2 regions of the Paenibacillus sp. FSL K6-0276 genome follow, and region 1 is predicted to be linked to the other one. Evidence: riboswitches for the same ligand, from Rfam matches in the RefSeq annotation. Region 1 holds a riboswitch; the other holds the start of a gene.

Evidence for each region. A riboswitch is a leader RNA that binds a small molecule or an ion and turns the genes downstream of it on or off. The one in region 1 is predicted to bind cyclic di-AMP.
Region 2: another riboswitch for cyclic di-AMP. It lies ahead of MHH52_RS02680 (hypothetical protein); the one in region 1 lies ahead of MHH52_RS00190 (ubiquitin-like domain-containing protein).

The regions. Positions count from the first base shown of each region.
Region 1 covers NZ_CP150276.1:33,129-49,451, reverse strand. The annotation lists gene purR (pur operon repressor) at 1-732, opposite strand, end outside; gene ispE (4-(cytidine 5'-diphospho)-2-C-methyl-D-erythritol kinase) at 808-1,662, opposite strand; gene MHH52_RS00215 (small, acid-soluble spore protein, alpha/beta type) at 1,803-1,979, opposite strand; gene MHH52_RS00210 (Veg family protein) at 2,125-2,400, opposite strand; gene yabG (sporulation peptidase YabG) at 2,718-3,620, opposite strand; gene rsmA (16S rRNA (adenine(1518)-N(6)/adenine(1519)-N(6))-dimethyltransferase RsmA) at 3,692-4,576, opposite strand; gene rnmV (ribonuclease M5) at 4,573-5,124, opposite strand; gene MHH52_RS00190 (ubiquitin-like domain-containing protein) at 5,301-6,464, opposite strand; cyclic di-AMP (ydaO/yuaA leader) riboswitch at 6,746-6,976, opposite strand; gene MHH52_RS00185 (TatD family hydrolase) at 7,174-7,944, opposite strand; gene MHH52_RS00180 (HD domain-containing protein) at 7,995-9,278, opposite strand; gene MHH52_RS00175 (AbrB/MazE/SpoVT family DNA-binding domain-containing protein) at 9,583-9,837, shown strand; gene rsmI (16S rRNA (cytidine(1402)-2'-O)-methyltransferase) at 10,345-11,256, opposite strand; gene MHH52_RS00165 (tRNA1(Val) (adenine(37)-N6)-methyltransferase) at 11,253-12,023, opposite strand; gene yabA (DNA replication initiation control protein YabA) at 12,239-12,604, opposite strand; gene MHH52_RS00155 (stage 0 sporulation family protein) at 12,635-13,435, opposite strand; gene holB (DNA polymerase III subunit delta') at 13,575-14,549, opposite strand; gene MHH52_RS00145 (YaaR family protein) at 14,667-15,110, opposite strand; gene MHH52_RS00140 (cyclic-di-AMP receptor) at 15,160-15,489, opposite strand; gene tmk (dTMP kinase) at 15,613-16,254, opposite strand; gene MHH52_RS00130 (aminotransferase class I/II-fold pyridoxal phosphate-dependent enzyme) at 16,255-16,323, opposite strand, start outside.
Region 2 covers NZ_CP150276.1:561,045-577,367, reverse strand. The annotation lists gene kdpC (potassium-transporting ATPase subunit KdpC) at 1-580, opposite strand, end outside; gene kdpB (potassium-transporting ATPase subunit KdpB) at 636-2,669, opposite strand; gene kdpA (potassium-transporting ATPase subunit KdpA) at 2,686-4,362, opposite strand; gene MHH52_RS02685 (hypothetical protein) at 4,579-4,995, opposite strand; cyclic di-AMP (ydaO/yuaA leader) riboswitch at 5,189-5,378, opposite strand; cyclic di-AMP (ydaO/yuaA leader) riboswitch at 5,800-5,965, shown strand; gene MHH52_RS02680 (hypothetical protein) at 6,146-6,454, shown strand; gene MHH52_RS02675 (hypothetical protein) at 6,471-6,992, shown strand; gene MHH52_RS02670 (hypothetical protein) at 7,031-7,483, shown strand; gene MHH52_RS02665 (ABC transporter permease) at 7,723-9,012, opposite strand; gene MHH52_RS02660 (ATP-binding cassette domain-containing protein) at 9,005-9,907, opposite strand; gene MHH52_RS02655 (ABC transporter ATP-binding protein) at 9,912-10,841, opposite strand; gene MHH52_RS02650 (GntR family transcriptional regulator) at 10,861-11,256, opposite strand; gene MHH52_RS02645 (hypothetical protein) at 11,318-12,046, opposite strand; gene MHH52_RS02640 (hypothetical protein) at 12,384-12,521, opposite strand; gene MHH52_RS02635 (IS4 family transposase) at 12,826-14,034, opposite strand; gene MHH52_RS02630 (DUF420 domain-containing protein) at 14,592-15,056, opposite strand; gene ctaG (cytochrome c oxidase assembly factor CtaG) at 15,083-16,003, opposite strand; gene MHH52_RS02620 (cytochrome C oxidase subunit IV family protein) at 16,121-16,323, opposite strand, start outside.

The sequences.
Region 1 (16,323 bases):
ACGCTCTTCCGTCTCTACTGCACCTGATTCGACTAATACACCCACTCCAGCAACCTCGGCATTGAACTCGCCGAGCAAATCAACCATACCTCGAACGGTTCCGCCCGCCTTCATGAAGTCATCTACGATGAGTACCCGCGATTTCTCCTTAAGTGCACGTCTGGAAAGAGACATGGTGTGTATGCTCTTATGCGATCCAGATACATAATTAATGCTTACTGCTGAGCCTTCTGTAACCTGATGGTCACGTCGCACTAGTACAACTGGCAATCCGAGCTGTGCTGCCGTTGCATAGGCTAGCGGAATCCCTTTGGTTTCTACTGTCATCACCACATCGATTTCCGATCCATAAAAGGCCGTTGCGATGATCTTCCCCGCCTGTTCCATCAGAGATGGCAATCCAAGCAGATCAGACATATACAAATAACCGCCAGGCAAAATCCGATCTGTCTGTTCCAGCTGCACACATAAACGTTTAACAAAAGAGAGCGCCATTTCTTTAGGCATAACAGGAATATAACGTACTCCACCTGCTGCACCGGCTAAGGTCTGAAGCTCTCCAATGCCCTCGCCTTCAAATACTTCTTTTATGATAGCCAAATCTTCACTGATGGAGGACTTAGCCGCTCCATACCGATCGGCAAATATAGACAGCGGCAGTAGGTCATATGGCCGCTCAAGTAAAAACTGAGTCATGTCTACCAAACGTTGGCTTCTTTTTAATTTCTTCACGGAATGCTCCTCGCCAAAACCGAATATTTTAGAAAAATATATCACTTTTGTACGGGTTTACACAAGAGAAGCATGCTAATTCAGTGATCTCACTGCGTAGACTTCCTTGCAGAACCCTCGCAGTCCGTTATAAATTCTTGCTACTTTAGACTGCTTGGACACTAAACCAAACACTGTAGGACCGCTGCCGGACATTAACACTCCGTCTGCTCCAAGCTTAACCATTGCCTCTTTGAGCTGTTGGACCTCTGGATGTAGTTTTAGGGTAACATCCTCAAGCACGTTGCCCAGATGGTTACACACGCCCCCAAAATCCCCAGCTTCGATCGCGTTCTGCATCTCCCGAGCTGAAGGATGAACAGCTATATTATTGCTCCGAACGCGTCCATATACTTCAGCAGTCGATACATTGATAGGTGGCTTGGCCAACACTACCCAGCACTGCGGAGGGTTCTTAATCGGCGTCAACTTTTCGCCACGTCCTGTTGCCAAGGCAGTGCCGCCTGTAACGCAGAAAGGCACATCTGAGCCAAGCTCAGCGCCAAGCTCCTGTAGCTCCTGCGCAGGAATGCCTAGGCGCCACAGTCGATTCAGGCCACGCAGCGTAGCTGCTGCATCGCTGCTACCTCCAGCCAGGCCAGCAGCGACCGGTATTCTTTTGTCCAGATGGATATGTACACCACTCTTCACGTTATAACGCTCTTTAATAAGCCTAGCCGCCTGAAAGGCCAGGTTCTTCTCATCTAGAGGAATATAACCCGCTTGACTTGATATTATAATAGTATCCCTTGGCAGCTCAGACAGCTCTAAACGGTCTGCTAGATCCACCATGGTCATAATCATTTCCACCTCATGAAAACCGTCAGCACGCTTGTGCAGCACATCCAGCATCAAATTAATTTTCGCTGGTGCCTTCTCATACATTTTCAAGGCGTTCACCCACCTTCAGCTTTTCCCGTAAAAACAACTTAACATATTATATGAAAAACTTCTAATGAAGTCCAATAATAAAAGGGTGTCGCCAGTTAGACGCACCCTTTTTCGTTAAATAATTGTTCACACCCTATAGATTAAGATTTCCGCGCAGCCTGTTCAGCGAGCTGAATCGCTCTTTTTACCATATTACCGGCATCCTTTGCCCTTATTCCTCCCCAGCCTTCACGTTCCACTGTTTCGTAAAAACCAAGCTCCTTGGCTAACTCTGTCTTTAGTTCTTCCGACATCATGCTTCGTTTTCTGCGGCTCATTACGGAATTCCTCCCTTATGAAAGTAAATGATAAACCCATTGCCCAATTAGTATGCTTGCTAAGAACAAGGATCATTCACCGAATATTTACCCGCAAAAATACTTAAATAAAAAACAGCCTCCAAAGGAAGCTGCCCGTGAAACATTAAGCTTTAATATACATAATCCGCATCTGCCCATCGTCTTCACAAACTGTGATTTCCACAGATTCGGTAAGGATATCGGCATAGCTATAGGAGACTCGCTTGAATGTTTGCTGCTCCTGATCCAGTTTGACAATAAATACAGAAGGGTACGTTTCTTCCAGGACACCGGTGCGTTCAACGGTTTTACGACGACCTCCGTTTGCACGCAACGTGATCTTATGACCGACGTGAGCTTCGAGACTGCGTTTGATTTCCAACAGCGCGTTATTAGCCATTGCCTGACGACCACCTCTTTTCTTGTCCATTATACAACTTTCCCAGGCGTTTGTCAAATCAAATAAATAATTATAGATGATGAATATTTGGTTGTCAACGGAATTTTTTTACGGGGAATCAGAGGCGAACTAATATCCTTGTTATCTGTAATAGGGTTGCCACAAAGCAAGAAGAAATAACATTGATGTTCTCTAAAGATAGCTTCCATTTCCCGTAAAAAAAGGGTTAAGCTCATCGCTCACCCTCTCTTCCCGTTATTCTATTCGGCCACTCGAAATTACCTATTAGCCTTAAAAAATAGACCTATCCCTGTCGATTAAATCGCAGAAGGTGTCACTTTTAGTGCTGACAAGTTCTGCAGACGCGGCATCCCAATACGGAAACTGCCACGGGTCTCAACACCGCCGATCCCTTGGTTACCACTGATGGTGTTATTCAAAACATCACTCAGATTCACTGTATCCCTAATGGACGTAAACGACGATTTTGCCGCTACATATACTGGGTCCAAAGCATGGATCAATATCCGTCCAGGAGAACTGGCAAAGTTCGCCCCTGCCCCCAGCAGTGCTTCAAAATGTGACTGACAAGCACCTGCAACAATAGTCAACGCATCAAAATTCCGCTCATACTCCCTAGCTACCCTAATAGCAGCTACGAAGTTTTGCGAATTTTTATAGCTGTTCAGACTGTGAAGATCGTAAGTATGCTGTTGCTTCAGCACCCCGTCATGACCGGTAATCACCACAATATCTGGACGCACGCGGGGCAGCAGCCGGTATAAAGTGTCAGCCATTGCAGACTCATGAACATGATGACCTTCAGCAGGGATCCGCAATTGCTCGTATAAGCTGAGACTCTTATTCAAATACGCCGGGTCGCCATCCAGATGCAGCACTTTCCCTGGTACTTCAAAATAAGCAGCTTCCTTGGGCGTTGGAGCCCATGCCCCTTCTGAAAGAGCGCTCCCGCTCCGCTGACTTTGCTCCTGTCGGTCTTTCCGCAGCTGTGTCAGTGATTCATTCGCTTTAATCTGTGCTTGTTGTCCTCGTTCCGTAATTCGGGTAGGAGGCACCTGAACCAAGTCATTCAAAGGAGAATCCGCCAACAGACGGAAATCTGTGCCTTTAATGACGGCTCTGTCCTGCATAATATGATCTACACGAAAGGTCAAATCACCGCCATAAGATTTGCGAACGACCAAGTCTCCTAAATTCATTACAACCACCACCTCTACCCCATCGTATGGGCAAAGGCCTCAGTTGGTTCATAACTAGCCATGTTTTTAGCTTATACGATTCCAGCGGCCAGCAGAACACCGCTCAATCGGGCGTATTCTTCTAGACTTAACGTTTCTCCGCGCCGGGTCGGTTCAATACCGGCTTCAGCGAGTAAAGCCTCCAGACGCTCACGTCCCTCTTCAGGGAAATAGCGTGCCTTGAGATTGTTAGCAATCGTCTTGCGGCGCTGTGTAAAGGAAGCTTGGACGACCTCAAAGAAATGCTTCTCACTCTCAACCTCTACCGGTGGATGCTCTCTTACCTTCAGACGGATTACAGCTGACTCCACATTAGGTTGAGGAATGAATACCGTACGTGGCACAATACAGACGAGCTCAGGCTCGCTGTAGTACTGCACGGCAATGCTAAGGCTCCCGTATTCCTTACCTCCCGGAGAAGCAGCCATACGCTCCGCAACCTCTTTCTGAATCATTACAACGATGTTATCGAGCGGAAGCTTCTCCTCGAGGAGCTTCATCAGGATCGGAGTCGTCACATAATACGGCAGATTGGCAACTACGCTTACCTTGTTCACGGATGCAAAATCTTCCTTAAACAGCTCTTGCAGATTTACATTCAGAACATCATCATTACGAACCTTAACATGCGGATAAGGAGAAAGTACGTCCCTTAAAATGGGAATAAGTCTACGGTCGATCTCTACAGCCGTTACCGCACCCGCTGTTAACGCCAAGCGCTCCGTCAGGGCCCCGATCCCAGGACCGATCTCCAATGCCCCTGAGTCGCTTTCTAGCCCAGCAGCGTCTACAATCTTGTCCAATATATTTTGATCAATCAAAAAATTCTGTCCTAAGCTCTTCTTGAACTTGAATCCATAACGCTGAATAATTTCTTTTGTCCGTTTTGGAGTCGAAATTTCTTCTCTACCACTCATGAAGTAATGCCCCCCTGATCAATTTGGGCGAGAGCTCCGGCAAATTCCTCCCGCGTGATTCCAAACATCGCCAGCCGCTTGTACAGCTGCTTGCCATTACAATATCCTATTCCAAGCAAATTACCAAGCGCCATACGTCTTTCAGCTGCCCGAGGGTGTACAAGCATACCTGCGGCCATTAGATCATCAATTCCAATCAAGGCAGGTGCTCCTTCAAAGGAGGTATGTACATTCCGCAGCGCATGACGAATCGCCTCTGGAGATGCATTCTCCACACCGATATCCCCTTTGCGGGTTGCGTCCTTCTCCGGAATGAAGGCGTGCTTGCAGCCCGGCACCTTCGCGGATACAATCTTACGAATTCGCTCACCCGCGTGATCCGGGTCCGTAAGAATAATCACGCCTCTACGCTCCATAGCAAGCGCGATCTTCGCAATTACGGTCCGGTCTACAGCCGAGCCCCCTGTTTCGATCGTATCTGCTTCTACAGCGCGTTTAACAGCGACGGTATCACTCTTACCTTCAACGACAATTAATTCCTTAATCATATTTCTTGACTCCTCCCAAAAAAAGCAAAAAGAAGAGGTTTCGCTCCTCTTCTTTTGGTTAAAGAATTTATAAGTGATGAGCGGTTGCTCTGCGATCAACGAAATGATCATCTGGCGTTCCTTAACGGTTACCATCACTATATCTTATCAAAGGTTAATTTGCAAAAGCTTCAGTTCTAGTTAAGCTCCGGTTTCACAGGCCCAATCACATAAACGGTACGTGATTTACGACCGAAATTACGAACATGGCTCAGTGAGTCGAAATAGACATCTACTTTATTGCCTTTAATGGCACCGCCAGTATCTTCTGCACGGCGGAATCCAAGCCCCTCGATATATACCCACCAGCCAATAGGAATTACATTTGGGTCTACTGCAATCGTTCGACCTTCCGTTACGCGTGTTCCGGAAGCAGTTTTGGTACCTATACCTGGCTCTTCTGATGAATAAGCTGTCATGGAGACGTTCTTAATCATCTTCTTGTACTCAAAGTCTACGCCAGCCTTGCTTGTGACGTTATTAGCCTTAGCGCTAACCTTAGCCGTTTTGGAAGTGGTGTTTGATTTGGAAGTTGTTGTAGTCTTAGCTATAGCCGGCTTAGGAAGTGCTTTGGTACCAACGGCAATAATCTTATCTTTCGTTACCGTTTGTACTTCCTTACCAATCATGCGCATAGAAGCCAGTTCTCCGTCTTGGTAGATCTTTTCAATATGCTGAATCATGACGCCTGGTTTGCCTGCCTGTGCCACTCTAACTGTTCCCACAGTAAGGGAGGGGTCTGCTGTCTTGATGACTCTGAAGGGTAAGTTAGTTGTTCGCTGTACTGTCTGTTTGTTGATGCGAACAATCTTAATCTCCATGTTGGCAGAAATGGTGGTGTCTAACGAAGGGAAAATCTTATCATGATCTTCTAGGGTGATGCCCATTTTGTCAATTGCTTTACCAATTGTATCCTCGGTCGTATATAACGTTTTTGTTGCTCCGTCCGCAGTAAGGCTAATTTTCTGCGCACGATTGATGACGACACGGTCACCGTCTTTTATTTCATCACTCAGACCTAAAGATAATTCATCATGCGGCTGCAGCGGAATTTGCTCTTTCTCCAACACATCACCAAGAAGTGACTCACGCGTTTGAAGCGTCTGTGTTTGCCCGTCTATTACTAAAAATAATTGTTTGTTACTTTGACCGTGTACGTACAGCAGAATAAGTAGCGCGATAGCGACTGAAATCACGCCCGCAAGTAAAAGTACGCGAGTATTTACTTGCTCCCACCGTAATGCGAAAGACCTGCTGGATGACTGCGAATCATGGGATACTTCTGGTTGGAATACGCCCATTCTCTCCATCCTCCTTACATAGCCCCGTCGTCAATTGTATATCATGAGGACTGAATTCCTTTGACGAAACTATTTGAGATTGTCACAGGATACGCACGTAATAACTTAGCGTCTCCTGCTCATGGATCGCCTGCTCGGCACAGCTACTCCCACCCCTGTTATATAACAGTATGTGGGCAACATTCCGTTTATTCAAAAATAAAAAAGCCTAAAAAGAGTTCAACTGAGGACTCTTTCGTGGCTTCTCCAATGTCAGAATAGAGAATGTATGTGCACGAGGTTGCCTCTCTTACTTGCGCTTACGGGGTTAGCTGTCGGGTTCGGACGAAAGAGAGACGCCCTATCTCAGGTCACCCGCTCATGGCGGTTGCCCTTGAATTCACCCCAAAGACCACGTGAAGAAATCAAATATTGTCCTGCGGCACGTCTAAGCCGTATTCAAGATACAGGCATGCGGCAGATTCAATACTGGTTCCCCCGTTCTCCATACGGAGACTCAGCGAGACGATCCATGAATCAATGGCTGTCACTATAACACAGCTCACATCACTGAAAAGATGATATCCTGTTTTGATGCATGTTGTAAAGGACGATTCAACCACGTTTACGCAAATAAATGGTTAAAATATTGTAATATTCAGCCGTTTTTATATTAAAAAAGTTTAATATATCGGCCATTCTTTATTTTTCACCTGTTTTACTCCCGTTTTCAGACAATCCCAAATCGTTCCAGTGCGTTCGCATACGTTATTTCAGCCAATTCCTCCCATGTTAACCCTTTAATTTCAGCCGCTGCCTCTGCTACTAACTTCACATGAGCACTCTCATTACGCTTCCCGCGGAAGGGGTGCGGAGTCAAATATGGAGCATCCGTTTCGATCAATAATCGGTCTAGCGGGGTCTGCGCAAGCACTTCTTTTGGCACTCTTGCATTTTTGAACGTAATGGGTCCTCCAAACGATAAATGAAAACCAAGATTCAAGCACATTTTAGCCGTTTCCCAACTTCCTGAGAACGAGTGCATCACGCCTCCAACCTCATTTGCCTTTTCCTCCCGTAAAATCCGTACAACATCTTCATGGGCATCACGGTCATGAATACAAATCGGCATATTTAGTTCGCGGGCTAGTCCAATTTGCTTGCGAAAAACCTCATGTTGCACATCCTTGGGAGAAGTATCCCAATAATAATCCAGTCCGATCTCCCCGATGGCCACCACTTTTTTATGACTGCACAAAGAAGCGATCCAATCGAGATCTCCTTCTTTCATATCAATCGCATCCTGCGGATGCCAACCCACTGCAGCATAAATATAATCATAAGATTCCGCCAGCTTCATCGTTGAGGGAATCGTCTCCCGATTAAATCCGATATTAATCATCTTACTAACTCCTGCCTCTACAGCACGAGCAATAACTTCTTCGCGATCCTCGTCGAATTGAGGTGCATCTAGATGTGTATGTGTGTCAAACAGAAACATTTTGATCTCACTCCTTGATATTTTTATCAATAGTCCCATATTTATTTGTATTATTTTGCAAAAATCTCTGCTATAGAAGATGGCAATCGAGTAAGCACTTTTCTCAACTTATCCTGCGGAAAATAAAGATGATATCTTCCACGATGAATGCCGCTAATGGAGCGCACAATATCCGATACCTCTGAAATTTCTCTCAGATGATCATGCCGATCAAGCAGTAAAATTTGCTTATTGTCAAAAGCTTCTCCTGGACGGAACACATCATAGGGTAGATCTGTCGGAAAATCAATCTCCAAGTCATATTCTGCGTTAAGTCCCGCTCCCGCAAAACTACTGCGAATTACAGCAATCATTTCTGTATCGAGATTCTCCATCTCAACATATTTATACAGTTTACGATGAATAAAACGTGTACACAAGTCGCTTAATAGCTCGTCTTGTTCAAGCGTCCACTGCATAAAAGCAGTCTGTACCAGTGCCTCATCTAGCATTAGATATTGCTTCACCGTTACCTCTCCTCGGAACAGGTCTTCCAGCGGATTGATCATAAAACCAAAAGTGTACCCCTCTTGGAAAAGCTCCTTAGCTCTGCGGAAAATTTGTCGCAAAATAATCTCAGAGCTACGCGTAACCGGATGAAAATATACCTGCCAATACATTTGATAACGCGACATTAAATAATCTTCTATCGCATGCATCCCCGATTCTTTTACAACAACCCGACCATTATAAGGACGCAGCATTCTCAAAATCCGATCAATGTCGATCGTTCCATAGTTTACACCTGTATAGTACGCATCACGCAGCAAATAATCCATACGATCAGCATCTAGCGGACTGGAAACCAGATTCACAACAATTTCATGCTCATAAGTTTTGGAGATCACAGAAGCTACTTTACGAGGAAAGTCGTCCTCCACATCACGCAAAATCTCAGTGATCTCCGTGTCCTCCAGAATAATGCGACAAGTCCAATCCTCATGATTCATTTCAAAAGCTTCTTCTATAGAATGAGAAAATGGACCATGCCCCAGATCATGCAGCAAGGCCGCACACAAGGTGAGCAAACTTTCTTCAGGAATCCAATCCTTATACCCGCTTCGTTCAAATTGCGAAATGATTCTACGTGTAATTTCGTATACCCCAAGGGAATGAGAAAACCGACTATGCTCTGCACCATGAAAAGTGAGATACGAGGTGCCCAGCTGGCGGATTCGGCGTAAACGTTGAAACTCCTTTGTATTTATTAGTCGCCAAATAATAGTATCCTGCACGTGGATATAATTGTGAACTGGATCTTTGAAAACCTTTTCTTCCGTGAGCGGCTGCTTCATGAGATCAACTCCTTTTTTTAATTTAATATGATTTTAACCAATATAAGTATATAATAAGAAATTATGTCGCACTTTGTCGAATGATGACGCTTTTAGTCTTGGTAAATCGACAAAATTATTTTTTACACTTTTTTAAGAATTCGTAATCTTTATAGGTAATTCAAAGTTTTCGTGAAAATATTCTTAATTAACATATGAAAAAAGGTTGACTGTTTTGGGAATCGTTGGTATTATAAATATCATAAAACAGTGAACAATGTCGAATAATGACGTTTTTGGAACATTGAGAGGAGTAACGATTGTTATGATGAAATCAACAGGAATTGTAAGAAAAGTAGACGAACTTGGACGGGTTGTTATTCCCATTGAATTGCGCCGTACTCTTGGCATTGGTGAAAAAGACGCACTTGAGATTTACGTTGATGGTGAGCGCATTATGCTTAAGAAATATGAGCCTGCCTGCATTTTCTGCGGCAATGCTGAGAACGTAACTTACTTCAAAGGAAAAATAGTTTGTCATGAATGCATTTCTACCATCCCTACCCCTGTGACAAACTAAAATAAATAGTATATAATAGAACTAATCAAATTGTTAATTCTAACCTTTTCATATCTCCTTGACCTCCCGTGACCGCGGGAGGTATTTTTTTTCTGTTTTCACCTGTTTCACCCCTCCCAAAAGGGTGTCCAGAAGAGTATCCCCCCTCCTGAACACTCGATATTTCTGGTTAATGTGGTGAGAGCTAGAAGTGAAGCGAGCTTGTACCATAAACTGGTCTATATTGGGATTCCTTTTGGGAACCACCCTCAAGCCTTGTCATGCATTGGCTTTTGGCCACAGCACACCACTAAGCTAAACTAAATGCATCAAATCGCTCTCCCTACGGGATTCGGTTGACTGTGACGAGCTCAAAACTGACCTAAGAGCATCTTAGTTGTATTCAATATTAGTTATTTCATGTGTTTTTTACCATTAAACAATTTAATTGTATTTTACACACTTATATTTCCATTGTTCATGTTTAATGGCTCAAGTACAATTTCAAGCACAATTTACCTACACCATTTAATCTTCAGCTCTATCCAGCAGTGCATTATAAATGTCGCGCTTTGCCACACCACGGTCAGAGGCTGCTTTTTTCATAGCTTCTTTACGTGACATATCTGCTGCTTCGTAATGAGCAACATGTTCTTCAATACTTAACTGGCGCCACCAAGCCGATTCCGCGATTTCAGCATCTTCCTTGCTCTCACCCTCAACGACGATGACATACTCACCAAGCGGTGGATGTTCAGCGAGCCAAAGCGTACATTCCTCGATCGTCCCACGTAAAAACTCTTCATACCTCTTCGTCAATTCACGCGCCAACACAATTCGGCGATTACCGAATGCCTCTTGAAGATGGGCCAATGTCTTAACCACACGATGTGGAGATTCGTACAATAGCAAAGTTCCTTGAGCCGAACGAAGAGGACTTAATACCGAACGGATATCCTTACGTTCTCGAGGTAAGAAACCGATAAAAGTGAATGTAGTCGTAGGCAGACCGGAGGCGATTAAAGCTGACAAAGCTGCGTTAGCTCCGGGTATAGGAATTACTGGTATGCCGTGACTTATGGCAAGGGCTACAAGGTCTGCACCAGGGTCAGAAATCGCTGGTAAACCGGCATCGCTGACGAGAGCCAAATTTTTTCCTTCTATTATATAGCGGATCAGTTCAGGTCCACTAGCAGCCTTATTATGCTCATGGTAACTGAACAGCATGGAAGGTGAAATTTCAAAATGGCTCAACAATTTTCGAGTTTGTCTTGTATCCTCAGCAGCTATAATATCGCATTCCTGCAATGTACGAACAGCGCGATAAGTCATATCCTCTAAATTACCGATAGGTGTTGCCACCAAAAAGAGTGAACCTGTTGACTCCTGCTTATGTGTATTGTTATTGTTTTGAAAACTGCTTTGGCATGATATCGTCATGATTTACCCTCTTTAGCACCATAGTAGATGTCCATAATTTCTGGACAGTATTGATTCTCCTCATTATATACAATGAGTGGTGGATGTAAACGAACCTCCGGCTTGCCATCACGCATCGCTTCGATTAATACCATATTAGCCTCCAGATGCGCACGTGGATGTACAAAGCGAATAATCTTAGGCTCGAGCCTATATTTTCTCATCAGACTAATAATATCGACCAATCGTTGTGGCTTATGAACCATACTTACCTTTCCTCCGGTGCGAACCAGTCTCACACAGGCTTGAATGACCTCCTCCAGTGTACATCCGATTTCATGACGAGCCATTGCCTGATGAGTATTCAGCTTGAGGTCACTGCCGTTAAGCGGCATATAAGGAGGATTGACCGTTATCGCATCATATACGCCATGCCCTGCTACTTTATATAACTCACGTAAATCGCCTTCATGGATCATAACTTGATCCTGTAACCCATTTAGAGCCACGCTACGCCGAGCCATATCGGCTAAACGGGGCTGTATTTCAATACCTTCTATAGAAGCTTTTGTTCGGGTCGTCATCAAAATAGGTATTACACCATTTCCTGTACATAGATCGAGTACTCTTCCACGTGGCGGAACGCTGGCGAAACGGGCAAGCAATACAGCATCCATAGAAAAGCTAAATACTTCGTCACTTTGAATAATACGTAAGTCGTGCGTTAGTAAATCATCCACCCGCTCCGTTGGTAACAAAGAAGCAGAACTATCGTTAGAATTCGTCATGTAATGTAATCTCCTAAAAGTTTTGTTGAGCATTGACTTCATTGATTAATCATCGAAACAAAACTGCTTCGTAAGCATAGACTTTGTTTTGTTTAGCTAAGCTTCATTGAATAAATCATCGAGACGAAACTTACTTCGTAAGCATATGTTTTGCCCAGTCTATTTGCTAAAATTCAAAAAAAACCGTAGGATCAATCTCCTACGGCTGGATATCCTCATTTATTAAGAAAAGAAAGACAGAACAGACAATCACCTTCCGTGCGTAAATGTCCAAAATAAACATTACAGATGTGAAAGCCTTCATGGTAAAGTCGGGCCAAGTTGTCATAACCTTCCCCGACAACCTCTTCTGTTCCCTCTCCGGCAGCTAAAAGAGCTTCCGCCTCCGCAGAATCTACGGTAGGATCCAAAGGTGCATCCCGCTTTAAAATTTTGCGAAGCTGTTCATTCTCCAGAGTTAACCTCTGATTAGCTTCCATCAGTTCTTTTACCGTCTGTTTCCATTCTCCAAGATTGGCGCGCATCGTTTCCATCTGTGCTTCCATATCCTGCATGTGTGCAAATATATTTTTTTTCTCCAAGTTTCCACCCCGAAAGTAACCTTATATGGTTTACTTGACGACAACATCATCCATTGGAAGTTCCTTAACTTTGCCCACTTCAAACAACTGTACATGAACCGTACGGCTTCCGGCATTAAGTCCTACTACTTTGCCATCCCCCAATGAGGTCACGACAATCTTGCCGACCGCTGGCATTTCTTCCTTTACACTCTCATAATTGTCATGCTCAAATTTCAAACAACACATCAGACGCCCACATAGTCCAGAAATTTTCGTCGGATTAAGTGAAAGGTTCTGATCCTTGGCCATTTTTATGGATACGGGTTCAAAATCCCCTAACCAAGATGAGCAACAAAGCACTCGTCCACAAGGTCCAAGTCCACCTAGCATTTTGGCCTCATCACGTACCCCAATTTGTCGAAGCTCAATGCGGGTCCGGAAGATACTTGCCAGATCTTTGACCAATTCTCTAAAGTCGACGCGTCCCTCGGCTGTAAAATAAAATATAATCTTGTTACGATCAAAAGTAAACTCTACATCGACGAGCTTCATTTTTAGGCCATGGTCGCGTATTTTATTTAAACAGGTGGTAAATGCCTCTTTAGCAGCCCCTTTGTTCTCCTCAACCACGCGTGCGTCGGTTTCGCCGGCAATACGCATCACTTTTTTGAGGGGCAATACTACGTCGGATTCTTCCACCTCTTTTTTGCCTACGACAACTTTACCGTATTCAACCCCACGTGCTGTCTCCACTATAACATAGTGATCCCGTTCAATCGGAAAATCAAGTGGATCGAAATAATATATTTTACCCGCTTTTTTAAAACGGACACCTACTACGCTGTACAAAAATTAACCCCCTTGTTTGCCGGTAAAAGGAACCTATGGGCATGTCCGCTCCCTGATGATTCATGCTTGTCCTTCCTCGTCTGTTAAAACGATACTTCCAGGTAAAGCGACATCCGGAGGATATATCATAACTAATCCTTTAACTTTCCAGTCGGATTAAGAACTGCTCCAGACACAACTGGGCATTGGCATTGGACCGCAGCTTCTTAGTACTCTCTGCAGCAAATCCCATATAAGCCACCCATTGTTCCGCACTCCGTAGACGGGCATGCCTGGAAATAAAGTCTAACTGATCTATGAAAACGATACTTTCATGCTTACGGTACAGGAAGTAGAGCATATCTTTAAACCATAGATGGAACATGCTGAAAAGGATATCCAAATGTTCAGCGAGCCCGGTCTTGAACAGCTTCTGCCCAGCAGTTGCTACCGCGGAGCTGCCCTTGCCTAAGGACTCCTTAGCTAATTGTAACATTACATTTCTCATTTCTGCAAACCAATTCTGTTCCAAAAGTTTCCTGCAACCATCAAGTCCTGAACTAAGTGATACTGCACATCGAGCTAAGGGTATCGGAACGCCCTCACTTGCCAGAGCTTGGAGCATAGTGTCCGGATTTAACGGACTAAATGGAATCCGCTGGGTCCGTGACTGAATCGTTGGCAATAAGGAACGACTATTATCAGATATTAAGATTCCAACAGCCGGAGCTGGTGGCTCCTCCAGAAACTTAAGCAGACTATTGGCAGCTTGTACCGTCATTTTGTCTGCTCCATCTATAATATAAACTTTCGGATTCACACCCTCTGACCGATAGGAAAATACGCGCTGCAGCTCACGGATTTGATCTATTTTAATACTTGCTCCATCTGGCTGCAGCAGTGACAAATCAGGGTGGTTTCCATGCTCTACTTTCCGGCACTCCAGGCATTCCCCACAGGCATCGTCCTTGCTCTGGGTACAAAATATAGCTTGGGCAAACATCAGCGCCGTTTTCATTTGTCCACTGCCTGCCGGCCCTGTAAATAAATAAGCATGACTCACAGCTTCTTTGCGCAAGGCATTTTGGAGTAGCCGCTTGGCATTCTCCTGGCCTACTATATCATGAAAAGGCATAATTTCCTCCCAAAACTTTCAAGCATAAACGCCTTCGGCGTCCTTATAAGGACGGTAAGTGTTTAATCGAGAACTATAAGGATAAAGTATAGTGTAAAACTTATACTTTCTTATATTTTAAAAAGAAAGGTTGATTAACAACCCGCGGATTTCTCCAACGCGTCCCAACAGATCTATTCGGCCCTGCTCACTATTCAGCAAATCATCTGCCATAGATAGCAAAGCCGAATCAATTTCCTCAAGCAGCTTGTAACGCTTGCCACGGCCACGTCGATCCCATCCGCGTGTTTCTTTCAGAATAACGCCTCTTCGAGCCGTTTCTTCCAGAAACCTTTTGATCATCATCCGGTAAATGGTGAGTTCGCGAATCGTCATGGACTTAGATAAACGATCACCTTGGGACTGTATTTCTTTGATCTGGCGATTTAGTTCATCTTTGGTTTTCTGTTCACTTTGCTGCTGAAAAACATCAGAGAACGATTTTTGCTGAACGGGTCTGTTAGCCCCTTCTGCATTTGTCATCTCACTCTTTAAGGGCCTATACCCCGGATTGATCTTCAAAGGTTATCTACCGCCCCTTTTGTAAGTGACTTGCTAATTGATATTATACTTAATAATGTTCAAACCGATCTACAGGAAGTACGAATACAGTAGCTCCGCCCACTTGTACCTCGACAGGAAGCGGCAAATACGAATCCGTTGTTCCACTCATTGGCGTTACCGGAGTGACTAACTGCTCACGCACTTTACAGCTGTTACGGATTACGGTCAATACGGATTCAATCTGACTGTCTTCTACCCCAATCATAAATGTCGTATTCCCCGCACGCAGAAATCCACCTGTACTTGCGAGTTTGGTAGCACGGAAATTGGCTTTGACTAGCTCGCTGGACAACCGGTTACTGTCTTTGTCCTGGATAATTGCAATGATCAACTTCATCTTCGCATTCCCTCCCAATACTTTTATGGTGTATTACTACTTAGAGTTTCTCGTAGTAACCCTTACTTCATAAGCAAACGCCTAATTATATGTCACTTCTCTTAGTATATTAGACAAAACACCCTAAAAACCCTTTAATACTCTCTCTTCAAGTGTTCTCACGATATCTTTTTCTACCATATGAATGGGGCGATTAGCATCTAGAACTACTATTCTGTCCGGATTCGCCTCAACCAATAATTGATAGCCTTCGCGAACCTTCTGATGAAAAGAAAGACTCTCCAGATCCAGGCGATTCACTTCTCGTTCTTGATTCGCTGCAATCCGTGACAACCCTATCTCTGGATCTACATCCAGATAAAAGGTTAGATCCGGCATACGGTCTCCGATAGCAAAACGATTAATACTCCATACTTCTTCAATTCCTAGCCCTCTCGCATGTCCTTGATAAACAAGACTACTGTCTACAAAGCGGTCACAGAGCACTGTAAGCCCTTCTCTAAGAGCTGGTTCAACTACTTCGGCGAGATGTTGGCTTCTTGATGCTGCGTATAGCAATGCCTCTGTTCGCGCATCCATCGCTGTATGGGCAGGATCTAGAATAATGGAGCGAATCTTCTCGGCAATTTCAATGCCACCAGGTTCGCGTGTAATTCGATAAGGCATGGACCGGTTCTGCAAATAGGCTGCTACTCTACCCAGTACAGTTGTTTTTCCGGAGCCTTCGCCCCCTTCTAATGTTATGAAGAAACCTTCTCTTCCCACTTATGCTTCTCCGCCCTTCTGAATGTTGTATACCTCAATACGCTGTAAGACCGGATCAGCACAAGCCTG
Region 2 (16,323 bases), 530 kb from region 1:
TGTTCAGCTTCAATACATTTACCCGTTCTTCACCGAACAACCCTAGGTCGCGACCTTCAGTATGCTTGTTCACGAGCTCTTCCAACTGCGTGGCAGGAATACCAGTTAAATTGCTAATCCGGGGAATCTGCACGATAGCCGAAGCAGGCGTGATATGCGGATCAAGCCCCGAACCTGAGTTGGTTACCAAATCTACCGGCAATTTGCTCAATGCTACATCCGGGTTATCGAGCTGCCACTGTGTGATAAAATCCTTCGTCCGCTGTAGCATATCCGGATTGGATGGAGCGTAGTTATTGGAGCCTGAAGCTTCCGCTTTATACTCAATGCTGGACACACGGCCATGGAATAGAGCGGGGTCCGTAAAGTTCTGCCCGATGAGTTCCGAGCCTACAACTACTCCAGCATCATTCTTAAGCAAGCTACCGTTCGCTTGCGATGGCATCAGAACCTGAGCAATCGCTGTAGTCGTCAGAGGATAGATCACTCCGCAGAGAACAATAAAGACTAGACTTAGTCGTACAATAATAAAGAAGTAAGCACCTTTCGATGATGACAGCTGCTCTTCAGCGTCCTCAATGGAGTTTCTATTATTCACGATACTCTCACCCTTTCAATGATTAGTCAATACGTCGTTAAATCCATACACTTACGATCATATCAATGAGCTTGATGCCCGCAAAAGGTACAACCACTCCGCCTAGCCCATAGATAAAAATATTGCGTCCGAGCAGCTTCGTAGAGCTCATAGCTTTATACGAGACTCCCTTCATAGCCAGTGGGATGAGCAGCGGAATAATAATAGCATTGAATATTAACGCGGATATTATAGCCGAGCTTGGTGAGCCTAGTCCCATTACATTCAGGGCTTCCATTTCAGGAATGGCGAGCATGAACATCGCTGGAATAATGGCGAAATACTTCGCGATATCATTCGCGATACTAAAGGTTGTTAACGCGCCTCGTGTCATCAGTAGCTGCTTGCCAATCGCTACGACTTCTATGATCTTCGAAGGGTCGGAGTCCAAATCAACCATGTTTGCCGCTTCCTTAGCAGCTGTAGTGCCGCTGTTCATCGCTAACCCCACATCAGCTTGAGCAAGGGCAGGGGCATCATTTGTACCATCCCCTGTCATAGCAACCAACTTGCCTTCGTTCTGTTCGCGGCGAATGACCGCTATTTTATCCTCTGGTGTACTTTCAGCGATGAAATCATCTACACCCGCTTCACGGGCAATAGTAGCTGCGGTCAGGGGATTGTCGCCCGTACACATGATGGTCTTGATCCCCATCCTCCGCAGCTCATCAAACCGCTCTTTCATACCCGGCTTTACCGTATCCTTCAAGTAAATAAGTCCATAGATTCGATTGTCTACTGCAACAGCAAGCGGGGTTCCCCCCATCCGTGCGATAGCATCGGAATTACTGTCTAGATTAGCGGGAATTACCCCGCCTTTCGACTGTACCCACTTCTTCACGGAGTCTACCGCACCTTTACGTACACAGCGTCCATCTTGCAGATCAATACCACTCATCCGGGTTTCCGCCTTAAATTCTACGAATTCCCCACCTTCAGCAAGTTTGCTGTCATAGCTGCGTTCCAGCTTCTTGGCCAGCTCAATAACAGAACGTCCCTCAGGCGTCTCATCCTTTAGGGAACTAATGGCCGCCCATGCCGTAAGCTCAGCTTCGGATTCATTTCCGACAGGTACAAATTCACTCGCCATCCGGTTCCCAAAGGTAATCGTACCGGTCTTATCTAAGATCATCGTATTAATATCGCCGGCAGCCTCAACTGCCTTACCCGACATCGCAAGTACATTAAACTGGGTCACTCGATCCATACCCGCTATTCCGATTGCAGAGAGCAGTCCCCCGATTGTTGTCGGGATCAGACAGACCAACAAGGCGATCATGACGGGAATGTCTAATTCAACGCCTAGATAAGTTGCAATCGGCCGCAAGGTCACTACTACAATCAGGAAAATTAGCGTCAGACTGATCAAGAGCGTATTTAGCGCGATTTCATTCGGTGTCTTCTGACGTTTCGCCCCTTCAACAAGGGAGATCATTCGATCTAGAAACGACTCACCTGGATCACTTGTGATTCTCACTTTAATCTCATCACTGACGACCCGTGTGCCGCCTGTAACGGAACCAAAGTCCCCACCAGCTTCCTTGATCACAGGTGCAGATTCACCTGTAATCGCTGATTCATCAACGGAAGCCAGCCCTTCAATCACTTCACCGTCACCAGGGATGAGTTCTCCCTGACTGACGATGACGATATCCCCTTTACGCAGCTCGGAGGAGGATACTGTCTTCACTGACCCTCCAACCAGTTTGTTGGCAGTGATATCTTGTTTCGTTTTCTTGAGCGAATCTGCCTGGGCTTTTCCGCGGCCTTCCGCCAGCGCTTCAGCGAAATTCGCAAACAGCACTGTAAATAGCAGAATGAACAACACCGTGATATTAAACCCTAGCGATTTCTCAGCATTGAAATATCCAGGTGCGAGTACCATTAGCAATACAATGATCGTACCGACTTCTACCACGAACATAACCGGATTTTTGATTAGCGTCACTGGGTTAAGCTTAATAAAGCTATCCTTTACAGCGCTTAGGAGTATGGGTCCCGTCAGCAGCTTTTTTCTTTTTACAGTACTCATTTTGTTCTCCCTCTTCCTACCGTAAGGTTAGATATTCTGCAATCGGGCCGAGCACAATGACCGGCAGAAACGTCAGTGCACCAATAATTAATACCGTAACAATCAGAATCCCAGTGAACAGACCATTGTCTGTACGGAATGTGCCGATCGTTTCTGGAACTGGCTTCTTCCGAAGCAGAGAACCTGCTACCGCCAGCATAGCGATCATGGAGACATAACGGCCTAGCAGCATCACGATCCCGGTTGTGACATTCCAAAAGGTTGTATTGTCCGCAAGCCCTTCAAACCCTGAACCGTTGTTCGCAGCAGAAGAGACATATTCATATAACACTTGGCTAAGTCCATGGAATCCAGGGTTCGTAATCGCTCCTTTGCCCAAATCCGTCAGGAACGCACCTGCGGTTGGCACAAGGATAATGAACGGGTGAACGAGGATCGCGATGGCGATCAGCTTCATCTCCCTGGCCTCTATCTTCCTTCCGAGAAACTCCGGTGTCCTGCCGACCATCAGACCACACAGGAAGACACCCAGAATCGCATACATCAGCATATTGATCAGTCCGACACCTTTACCACCGAAGACATTGTTCAGCATCATCAGTGCCAGAGGCGTAATGCCTCCCAGCGGCGTCAGAGTATCATGCATATTGTTAACACTACCTGTCGTAGCTGCGGTTGTTACCGAAGTAAACAAGGATGACTGTGGAATGCCGAAGCGTACCTCTTTACCTTCCATGCTACCTTGTGAAGATTCGATTCCAAGTAGATTGATCGCCGGATTACCCTTTGATTCAGCATAAAAGTTCAGGCTTAGTAACAGTACGAACAAGGTCATCATTGCGGTAAAAATCACCCAGCCCTGACGTTTGTTCTTGGCAAACAATCCGTACATATATGGGAGTGAAGCTGGCAACATCCACATAGAGAGAATCTCCAGTACGTTCGTAAGTGGATTAGGGTTCTCAAAAGGATGGGATGAATTGGCCCCGAAGAAGCCGCCTCCGTTCGTGCCCAAATGTTTGATCGATTCCAGAGAAGCTACTGGACCGATAGCGATTTGTTGCGTTTGCCCTTCAAGTGTAGTAACCGCAAGCGATGGCTTGAGTGTTTGCGGCACATGCAGTCCTACCAGCACCAATGAAACCAGCAGAGCTAGCGGAATGAACACACGAATTTGTGCTTTAACGAAATCCTCGAAGAAGTTCCCAACTGATTTCTGTCCCGTAATCCCTCTGACAAAGGCAACAGCAACAGAAAGTCCGCTCGCTGCAGACGTAAACATCATCATCGTAATAACTGCCATTTGTGAAAAATACGAAAGTCCCGACTCCCCACTATAATGCTGCAGGTTCGTATTCGTCATAAAGCTGATTACTGTATTGAATGAAAGCGTCTGCTCCATATCCGCAATTCCATTCGGATTCAGCGGCAATCCCCGCTGTAATCTAAGAAAGATATAACTGAAAGCAACCAGCACGATATTCGTTAAAATAAAGCTGAGTGCATACTTCTTCCAGGACATTCCGTCCCGCTTCTTCAAGCCGATCAGCTTATAAATACCTTTCTCTGTACGTGCAAACCATCTATCTGTACGATTCTGTTCATTAGAAAATACATGATATAAATACGTGCCCATCGGCTTAACCAGCAAGATGAGAATTACGATTACAGCAACTATTTGCAAAATGCCCATGAATGCCCCTCCTTAAAATTTCTCCGGATGAATCAATGCGTAAACCAGATATACAAACAGCAGTAGGGTAACAGCGATTACTAGAATCACAGCTTATCCCTCCCTGTATCCTCAACTACACCTGCGCACCAGCGCATAAATCCATAAAACAACCCGTAAATTACAGCTAATGAAGCTACCATATACAGATCCATCATATCTCCCGCACTCCTTCTTTTATCCTTGATGAGGTGATTTATCTACCAGAAAATCAGCATCACCACTGTGGGAATAGATTACATAACTCGCACCAAGTCTTTTATAGACCAATCTAGGATTTACTGAACTTGTGATTACAAAAATCGGCTGTGTCGTCCAGGTACGGCACATCTGAATGTAGCGGCAGCAAAGCGTAAAGCTGCTCTCGAACAGATATACCCTGCCTACCGGGAACGGTGGGCGAAACCAAGTGTTCTGGTGACGGGTATCTACTAGGATCACCTGCTCAATCCCCAGCTCCTCAAGTAAAGCTTTCTCAGCCACATTGTTGGTAAGTCCCGCCATCTTAATACCTCTGAATTTCAGAAGTTTAATGAAATGTTCGCCCGCCTTCGTTGGCGCACATACCAGCACATATTCATTCTGATCCGTCATCTCTTATTATTCTCCTCAAATGCTCTGCTTGTAAGATCAGAAAGTGATCACCCTGATCTTGTAAGAAAAGCCACCGCTAATGATGAATTTAACGACCTCTTCGTGAGGCTCTCCATATATGCTTTGCTAATAAAAAGCACAGCAAAAAGCCACAAAGGATATCCTCTGTGGCTCGCTAGCGGTCACATTGCACTCATCCTCTCTCCATACGCTTACGAGGTTAGCTGTCGGATTCGGGCGGTGAGAGTCGCCCTACCTGTATAGATACGAGCTCACTCGCATCCTCTACAGGATTCACCCCATAACCGGCTTCCGACTCTCACATCGTCTGCCGATTGTTGGTTCCCCCGCTTTCCTTATCGGAAATTAAGCGGATCAAATATTCGATTGTTGTTGAAACAGGAGTAATCATACCCTTATGCAGGAAGTATTGTAAAACCTGATTGATGCCAAAATAATGCAAATTAAAAACTATTTTCGCATTGGATAGCGCTTACTTGATATCCAATCTCTCTATATCTCCTGTTTACTCCAGTTTGATTCAATTAGCGAAAAGCGGGCATACCATGTGATTTTATTCACCACAATTGTAGAAATCACCAAAAATCGCCTTTATAGGAAATGAAACAAGAAGTCGAGATTAAGCGAGGAAGAGGCTCGATAACACGCAATAAATACCTATTTGGTTCACTTTTTCGTCACAGTCGGCAGAATATGGTTCAAATTGCGCTCAAAAGAGCACTTTCTGTTTTTTACAGAAACACCTTGAAAAGAGTATGATTCGGGTTGAATCTAATTCGCGAAATACAATCAACGCTGAGTTCCTGCATTTGCAGGGAACGGGGGAACCATCAGGTCACATGGCCTACTTGGGGTGAATCCGAAGGAGACTGTTCATGTCTCACATAGGTAGGGCGACTCTCACCGTCCGAATCCGACAGCTAACCTCGTAAGCGTAAAGAGAGAGACCCTTGATCCGCCACGCTTTGGCCCAGGTGTGTGTATACCTGTATTCCAAAACCGCAGCAGAGGTCCTCCTCTTGCTGCGGTTTTTGCGTTACCTGAACCTATAGGGTGATAGCATGCTGGACGGGGTGAAAGGAATGAAACACTTCGCTATTTCAGTAGCCCTTCTACCTGTGAATGCTGTATGGACCGAAGAATTATATACGAAATATATAATAATATCCGAGAAAAACAGCAGCAACAGGATTGGTCAGCACACCAAAGCTTACCGTGGCTCACTGCCTTTAAGGAACCATGGAAAGATGTCGCTGTCGGTTGGTACGTAATAAGATCCCGCAACACCTTTCCCTTACATTTATCCGTTATACGTAAACAGAAATTTCGACTATGGCTGGAGCATGCCGCAGTCTGTGAGAATAAAGCTGAAATGCTCGCCTATATAGAGAAGGCTAACGTCGCTCACCATGTTGATCTTAAGCTTTTGGAAACCTAAGGAGGAGAAACCTGTCATGGACCAGCGAAGACTATCTCGCATTGAAGTATTCGTCTTTGATTCACCTGAGCCTATTCACTATGGAATGGAGGCTGAACAAGACAGCCGTTATGGCATCCTTAAACTTACCTGTAAGGGAGGTTGCAGTTGGGGCGCGTGTCTTATCTCAGCCAATACCAAAACCTTCGACCTCATTAAATGGAGTTCTTTTCTCAGAATGATTTACCATTGTCGACTTGAGGAAGCTATAGATCGAGTGCGTACCCATGGTTCAGAGTGGGATCAGACTCAGTTCGAGCTAGTTCAAGGTGCTTTACAGGATTTAAAAGCCAAGCTGCAGGGTAAATCCTTGGCAGGTCATATTGAGCAAGGTCGTCTGTACAGAGCTGTCGTCGGTGGGAGAGATTCCAGAGGAGGGCGGCTATACTATAAACCGTCTAAGGCCATATCCAGTGTTGCGCTTCAAAAACATAGTTATCCAGAACCTGATACCGCCGAGCTTATCAACAAATCCATTTCTTACTTTTCTATATTATAGGTTCATCACATAATCATTCTGAAAGGATCGTGTTCATCATGCCTGATCCCTTACCTACCGAATCAACCTATAGAATTATATTTGCAGAGTGTGTTCAAAAGTACACTAATGAAATCTATACGCTCAGTTCCCTGTTGTTACAACAAACAGCAGAAGCCGAGAAGATTACTATCCGTACTTTCAAAGAACTTCATAAAATATATCGTCAGAAAAACTTCGACCGCCAGCTATTCCCTATCGAAGCTTACCGCTCTTGTATCCGACAATGCGCCGATTACTACTCACGCCGATCTCTCTTGTCTGCCAAGGCATTGCCCTGGGAGGAGCAGCTCGTAAAAGTGATGTGGTATGGCCTAAAGCTATCTCTACCTCAAATAAGCATCATTCTTCAAAAAAATGTACCCACTCTGAAAGCACAGCTTAGGCATGTGCGGGAGCAAATGACTGCTCAAGAAGATCTAATGCCTACTGGAAATTTGTCAGTTGTTTAGTCCCTCAACGGGCAAAGCAGCGGCTGAACTGTCTATACCCTCTACCACACCCTCTACATAACTTTTACGATACGCACAAAAAAGCCGCGGCATCGGCCGCGGCTTCCTTATTCTCTACTATTACGCTTTGCTCTTACGCGCCTTACCGTACATCCACAATCCTGCAATAATCCCTACCATGGCTTATATTGTTCACTTTAAGTCATGATTACCACTCCTTAAAGGTTATATGATGCCTCTTAGATCTTGTACGCCTTCATCGCTTTTCTGATCTCTTTAATACTTGGACGTTTGCCGTACATCAATACGCCCGTGCGATAGATCTTGGCAGCCAACCAGCCAAAAATGAACGTGGTAACAAGCAGGATGGCTAATGACACAATAACTTGCCAGATCGCTACTTCACCAACACCAATTCGGAGTAGCATGGTCAATGGAGAGGTGAACGGCACATAACTCGCTACCTTAACCAGTAGAGTGTCCGCATTGGAAATACTAAACAGTGGAACATAGAAAGCTACGAACCCTAACATCATAATCGGCATAACCGCTTGGCCTAGATCCTCTGTACGGCTGACAATTGAACCTACAGCCGCATACATCAAGGCGTAGAGGAAATAACCTAGCACATAAAGTACAATCCCATAAAGCAATAAGTTAATATTAAGCTGACCTAAATCTAGGTCTAAATCTTTCAAAATCGTTGCATTATGCGGAAGCTTAAGATTGACGACTACCGCTGCGATAATGACGCCAATTTGTAATAAACCTACTAAGAAGACACCGATAACTTTACCGAACATTTGCGCTAAAGGGGACGCACTTGTAATCAGAATCTCCATGATCCGTGAGCTCTTCTCCGAAGTGATCTCAGCTGCGATCATATTACCAGTCATCATGATAGACATGAAGAACAGCATAAGCATGGCGTATACAATGACGTAATTAATAGCCGGAGTGGATTCCTGAGACGCATCTTTATCTCCCGCAGTTCCATCAGCGTTGAGCTGCTGAGTAGCTATCTGCACCGGTGTTGACATAGCAGCAATCTGCTCCTGCGTCAGCTTGTCGCCAACGATGAACTGTGTATTGGCCTGCTGAAGGGCATTTTGGAGATAGATTTGTGCATCTCCGTTCAGTTCACCATCTTTACTATGGTAAGTAACGGGTGGAAGTCCTTCGCCAGTAGGTTCTGCAAAAGTAACATACCCCTCTACAGTCCCTTCATCTAATGCTTTCTTTAGCTCCGCATCATCGGCAGAAGTGTATTGCACAACTTTTGCCTGCGGCATTCCTTCAGGTGAAGTATATGCCTTCAACAACTCTGCAGCCTGATTTCCTTCTTCCGCGATCACAGCAATTTGAGTCTCTGCGCTTGTTGTAGACTCGCCCTTAAACTGATCGATGATGTATGGGAGATTCATCCCAATGCTGAGCAGCAACACTAGAATTAACGTAGTAATCATGAATGATTTCGTTCTTACTTTATTTTTAAAGGTAAAGCCAATAATTGTCCCCATCTTATTCATGAGATTCACCTACCGCTCTGATAAAGATTTGATTTAACGTTGGTTCCTTAATTTCAAAATGCTCCACTTCACCCTGCGCCATCGCCTGCTGTAGGATACGCTGTGCTGCGCCGATCTCACTGATCGACAACAGATAACCTCGCTCCTGTCGCTGCACAGCTGTTACGCCTGTAATAGATTCTAGACCGGTCACTTCGTTAGCCGTACGCAACAATACTTGTTCACGAGGATACCCACTCTTAATCGTACGAATATCGCCTTGCACGACGGTATTAGAACGATCCAAAATCGTAATATTACGGCAAAGTTCTTCAACATGCTCCATCCGGTGTGTAGAGAATAAGATGCTTGTTCCTTGATCACGCAATTCTCTTACCGTATCTTTCAGTAGTTCCACATTAACAGGGTCCAAACCACTAAAGGCCTCGTCTAGTATGAGAATTTGCGGCTTATGAACGACTGCGGCGATAAAGCCCATTTTCTGCTGATTCCCTTTGGAGAGCTCTTCAATCTTCTTATTGTAATAATCCGGAACCTCAAACCGATCTAGCCAATAACGAAGACTCTTATCCGCATCACTAGCTGACATCCCACGCAGACGTGCCAAGTAGACGATTTGATCGCTTACCTTTACCTTTGGATATAATCCTCTTTCTTCGGGTAGATAGCCCATGATTTGCTGAAGTTCGCTGTTATACGGCTTTCCATTATATAAAATATTGCCACCATCAGGGTAAATTAGGCCAAGCACCATGCGCATAGTGGTTGTTTTTCCTGCACCATTTGCCCCCAGTAATCCGTAAATTTCCCCCTTGCCTACCGTTAGGTTAATTCCGTTTACAGCGGTTTTTTCTCCATATTGCTTCATTACACTTTCCAGCTTTAAGGCTTCCATTTCTCTATTCCCCTCTCTTGTGATCAATTAGGATAGGACGATGTCCCTGTGTCCATAAACCCAATATTTCGTCCAATTCCAAACTCCGACTCTTGATAACTTTTACGCCCAAGTCATGAATGCGTTTCTCGTTCGTAGGGAATTGTTCTATGATAAAAGAAGCTACACCCGGTGTATCTATGGTAAAGTTTAAGCCCCCCGGTAATTCCGCCGATAACTCAGCAAGCTCCCCTTCATCTGCAACATGTACCCACACCTCGGTCCAAGCACCGAATAGACTGTCTTTCTCGGCCATACCCAGCAGTTCTCCCCTATGCATAAGCACGATGTAATCTGCCAGCCGACGTACCTCCTCCACAATGTGTGTAGAGATAATCATCGTTGCTTGGGTCTCTTCCATATACTTACGAAGCGTCTCCATCATAATCTTCCAGGCAAAAGGATCAAGACCAGAAGAAGGCTCATCCAGTAACAATAGACGCGGGCGTGACGCAAGTGCTGCAGCAATTTCAAATTTTCGACGCTCACCCTTAGACATCTTCGAAAGCCTCATATGATACGGAACTTCAAATCGATCCATTAGATCCTGAAAATACGACTCATCCCAGTTCGGATACCAATGCTTTCGAAATCGGGCCGCTTGTTCCGCATTCCAGCGATTCTCTTCCGAAATCGAATTTTCAGGGACGTATGCAATAGACTGTCGAAGCTCTAGAGGGAGCTCGCTATCATACTTATTTTCAAACCAATAAATATCGCCTTCCTCTGGGTTCGACAACTGTAGCAGTAGATTCAGCAGCGTGCTTTTGCCAGATCCATTCTGACCTACCAAAGCTGTAATATATCCTTGAGGCAGATTCAGGTTTAGCGGCCCAATTGTCTTGCTACGCCGCTGTTTGCGTACATTCCGCAATTCTATCGCCATCTGTACCATCTGAGTAAGCGCCCACCTTTCATTCCTGTTCCCTATATTTACGTTCTACAATTTCCTGAAAAATCTCCTCAAGCTCTTCCTTGCTGCAATGTACTGATAGGCAGATGTCCACTGCACTTTCAAGCGCTTTACCGACTGCATCTCGCTTATATTCCTCCATCGCTCCGACACCTACATGGGATACAAAGGTACCTGTTCCTTGTCGTGTTCGCAGCAACCCTTCGTTCTCTAAATCCTGATACACGCGCCGCACTGTAATTACACTGCACTTCAGGTCTCCGGCGAACTCACGAATGGAGGGCAGTAGTGTCCCTTCCGTAATAACTCCACTAATAATTAATGATCTAAGCTGTGTCTCTATCTGATGATATAGCGGTTCTGCACTATTTTCGTTGATCTGTACCGGTACCCACATGATTTACACCTCGCCTTCCACTCTAGCATGCTAGAGCGCTATCCTTGCCATTTCCTATTCTTCATACGAGATCACGACTCTTCAGTCGATGGATAGTCCATTTAGAGAATAATTGTACAGATATTGTCCCCAGCAATAGTGACCCCCACATGATCGGAGATAGCAGCCCCCACTCCTTGGAAGAGGAGATACTGTATAAGAATAGGTTGCCTCCCCCAAGCGTCACTAGGAAAGATATTCCCCAAGACAACACCACGATTAACACTGTTAGACATAGATAAGCTTTGCCGCTACAAAGATATTCAATGAAAATGTATACACCGGAAACGATGAGTCCAACGCCGATCCAAGTAATGGCAAAAGCAATATACGAGGGTACTGCCAGCTCCTTCCGGAAATTCTCACCGAGCAAGTAGACAATACCGAAGAACAACAGACCATTTAGAGCAAAGGAGACTACCGCCTGAAACTTTCTCCGGGTTAATATTACATTGATAGGAATCGGTAAGGATCGTAAGTAAGCCAACATTCTCGTGTAGGAGTCTTCACTCCAATATTTCATGGAACGACGGGAGAAAGAGAATCCGATTAATGGCATTAGCGAAAGGAGCAAAAAATCCGCTATCATTGTCCGATCCTGATTACCCAGTACGTCATTTGTAACCAAGCTCGTCATCCCACCAAGATAACACATAAAGATAACTGTGATTAAAAATGTCCATAGTATTTTTAATTTGTCTCCGCGAAAATCAGAGCGCATGATAAACCACGAATCCTTTAATGTTCTCATTAATGCTAACCTCGCTTTACAATGTCTTCAGCGTCCAGCGGAAGCAGGTGTTCATATCCCTGTGCTTACTGTATATATCTATATACACAGTATATGTCCTTAATTTACCATTGTCAATCCTGTAAATGGAAAATATTCAAGATGATTAGGAGACAGCAACATCCTATGCTTTGGAGAAGACTCTGCCCACGCGCGATGCTGATCATTATTCGGATTAACTAATAAGAGGGTTAAATGGTGCTTGGAGAGAGGTTGTTGGTGAGCAAAGGACACGGAGAGATGCGATCTTCATTGTTGCTACGCTAATGAGCAATACATTGTAGGGTGCGTGTGGGTGCTAGTGCGGGATGGGCGTTGGTGTTGGTGTTGGTGTTGGTGTTGGTGTTGGTGTTGGTGTTGGTGTTGGTGTTGGTGTTGGTGTTGGTGTTGGTGTTGGTGTTGGTGTTGGTGTTGATACGGGGCAGGGCAGGTTCATGCTCTGGGCTAAAAGCTGAGGTATGAGCTATTGCGGAGTAGAATCTAAATTTAGGGAAAATCTCCCTATAATTACTTAGATTTAGCCTGGAATCAACGGTTTTAGGGAATTCCTCCCTATAAAGACATCTTTTTCCACTAGCATTGCACAGAACCTGACACATGAAGGGGTTGTTTGGCAAATGTGGATTTATATTTTTATTATAAAAAATATTTACAATCACTCTCTTCCTCATCAAGAAAAAAGGTTGAACACCATATAAACCTAGGATCATTTTACCAATTAATGTATTTGTTTGCCTGTTTTACTGGTTGGCGTACTTCTTTACCGTCTTATATTTCTTCGGCTTCGTTTGGGGACGACCTGTCTTTCCTTTTTTCTGCCTTCCCTTTGAGAACTTCTCTGGTTTTCGCTGGAGTTCTTGTAGAAATCGGTTCCATGCCTGGCACATGTAGCACCGTAAAAGCTTCAAAAAAGACCACGGGGACTGCGCTGCGTCCGTCTCATTGCGAAGCAGAAGAACCAATGCATATCCAATCAGTGCTAAAAAGATCTGATTCCACACCGCTTTTTCTCGTGAACTATACAGGTGGATCAAGCTAACATGCTGCTTCATCCACTTGAAGAAGATCTCAATTAGCCACCGGTGGTGATAGATTTCACTAATCTGCTCGGCCGTTTTGTCCCACACATTGGTTATAACCCGATATTGACGCCCTTTTTCGTCAGTATATTCCACTAAACGCAGCTGAACCTCGACGAGTTGTTTTTCCGCATTTTTGTAACTCACAAGCACATCGGCATCCCGCAACACGGGGGTATGGGGGGCGACCTCACGCTCATGAAGAACGAGGGTTCTGCTGTTCTGCTGGATGCGTGCGACAAACCGCAGACCTTGCTCCAGCCAAGTTTCATACAAACGGTACACCCTATACCCACGATCCAAGACATGAATGGCATCTTTGTCGACGACTAAATCCAAGGCCACTTCAGAGTCGGCGACCCCGAGCGTCGAGCAAATGACTTGGGTCGGGTACACCGTATCGCTATCTGCAATCACAAGCTTCAAATGAACCTTGACCCCGTTACTATGCTTGGAACAATAGGCCCACTTCCCAGCGAGTTCAGGGAGAGACAGACTCGTAGAATCAATGAGATGAAGTTTACCCAGACCGGTAACGCCTTGTTCAGGATACATCTGTGCGACTTGCTGCGTAAGCAGGAGCCACACGCGCTGCAACACCTCGAGCGGTAGATTGTCCAGTGTACGCACCACTTGAGAAGGACTAATCGATTTTAGACCTACTGCTTGCTGAAGTTCTCGGTTCGCTCGTAAGGCCTGGCTAATTTCGTCGAGGTCTGCTCGTTGGTTGAGTTGGGCTTCGACAAGTAGTTTCACGGCCTTGACCAACGTCAATCTACGTCGATGATTAAACAGCGGAAACGCTTCGTCGGAAAGCGGAAGTAAATCAAGGCATTTACAAATGACAGATTGATTTGGTATAGTACCCATTGGTTGCTCCTTTTGTAGGTGGAATGGGTAAAATGCCTATCCTTCTACTTTAGGGGTTTTTTTGGGTTTAACCAGTAAAATTACATCAATATATTGAAAATAAAGTAATTTATGCAAAAATGATTTTTCATGTTAGGTTTAATGCAAGGCTAGTGATCTTTTTCTCCTTTTTAGAACCAAAACCGTTCAATTACAGGTATATTTTCCCTAAATACCGCCTTTTTGAGCTCAAAACTTATCTTTTTTAGGGAGGTTTTCCCTATAATCCAAGCAGGTGGACCACCTCTGTGTTTTACACTTACGAGTCCAGTTCTTTTAGCAAGAAGCTCTTACGAGAATTACCCTTTAAGTACAATCTTCATTCTCGAAAGTTGTCCAACTCTCCACTCACTCCAGTACTCCCCTTCAAGCCATACTTAAAACCCTAAAATGTTTATTCCACAGTCGAATTTCAGACCCACTAATCTTCATAAACAAAAATAAGCCTGGCATCCACTATTCCACTTTGGGAACATGCAGATGCACAGGCTTATTTCATTACTATTTACGCAGCTAATTTAAGCGCCCAAAATAACTTTCCACACCGGTAAGGTATGTCCACCTGGATACAAAATATAAAGCAGCACATACACCATAACACCAGTAATCGCAGTAATGAACCAGATTATAGATGTCACTCTGCCCCATTTCCGGTGCTTGGAGTACTTCGCCTTAAATCCAAGAGTTAACGTAGTAAGTCCGAATACTGCAGCTACCGTTGCCAGCACGATATGGAAGATCAGAAATACTTGATAAATCGTCTTCAGTTCATCCGGACCGCCCCATGAGGTGTTTCCCACGAACAACGTTCTGGATACGTAAACAATAAAAAACAGGAGCGCAGCGATTGCAGCAGCAATCATTGTCTTCTTGTGCGCCTCGCGTTTGCCCTTAATGATGAGCCACCAGCCAATAGCAACGAGCACCGCGCTGAGCACGATGAACGATGTACTAATAGTTGGAAACAGTGTGAAAATATCCATAATTCTCCCCCTTGGCAGTATACCAGTTATGCACGGGTCAAGGTGCTCTCCTCAAGTGCTGAGGATGGCGTCGATAATTCATCATCTTCTTGTCCGTTCTCTTTTTTATACCAATGATAGAACACATAAGCAAGCATAGAGGCAAAAATAAATTCCTGAATGAACTTCATCGCGATGCCCCCCACCTGCTGATCTACCTTCGGTGACATCAATTCAAAGAACGCAGGACCCCCAAAATTCTGAAGTAATGCAGAGGGATCACCCGATATACAATAGCCCATGGCAAGTGCCCAAGTCTCCGGATCACTGTAAGTGGCATAGAGCGGATGGTCTGCAAAAATAATCAGCCCGCATGCTGGGGTCAGCAATACCATGTTAAGAAAAATAAACCCAATCTTGCCCAGTCCACTCGCCATCCGGCGCTCCGGTAGCGGATTGATCAGCGTCCACCACATTAAGGCAGCCGTTAGGAATAGAACAATGTAGTAAATGCGGTGAACGGTAAAATGCAACATCACATAATCATGGATAACTGGAATATGGTACAAGGAAAATAGTCCATTAAACAATAGAGCAGCTACCACCGGTCGAGCTAAAAAAGACAGCCGACGAAACGGATTTACTTTCAATAGGCTGCGCCAGATAAAATCCGGAATCCCCAGCATAATCAGTGGCACCGCTACCAGATAAGACAAGGCCATACTAACCATGTGGAAGGAAAACATCATATGCCCCAATAGACTAACGGGGCCGCCTTGTGCCAAATAAAGCGCAAGCATTCCGCACACAAATAGCGCTCTACGCCAGAGCGGAACCTGAATTGAATCGGCATAACGTCCAGCAATTGGACCAATCCAAACGAAATAACCCGCCGTCAGCAGCAGCATTACCGCCAAAAAAAGCGGGCTCCATAGTTCAGCAAAGCTAAAATATTGTAATCCCAGCATAATCCTAACCTCCTAGCGCAGGATCTCTTCATGAACCTAGTTGCGAAGCTTATAAATTATTGTATTGGAACACCAAAAAGAGGGGGCATCGCAGCCCGCCTCTTTCTTTATTATCCGTTAATCCCACCAAACCCAATACAGCGACATGATAATACTGGTACCGGCGATAAAGAAACCACCCAGCATGAAGATAATCGGCATTAGATGTCCCTTGTCTTTCAGGTGCATCCAGAAGCCCATCTGTACAATGACCTGAATGACAGCCATTACCAGTAGTAAAATAACTGCAAAGGTGGCATTCACGCCTCCAGCCGCAACAG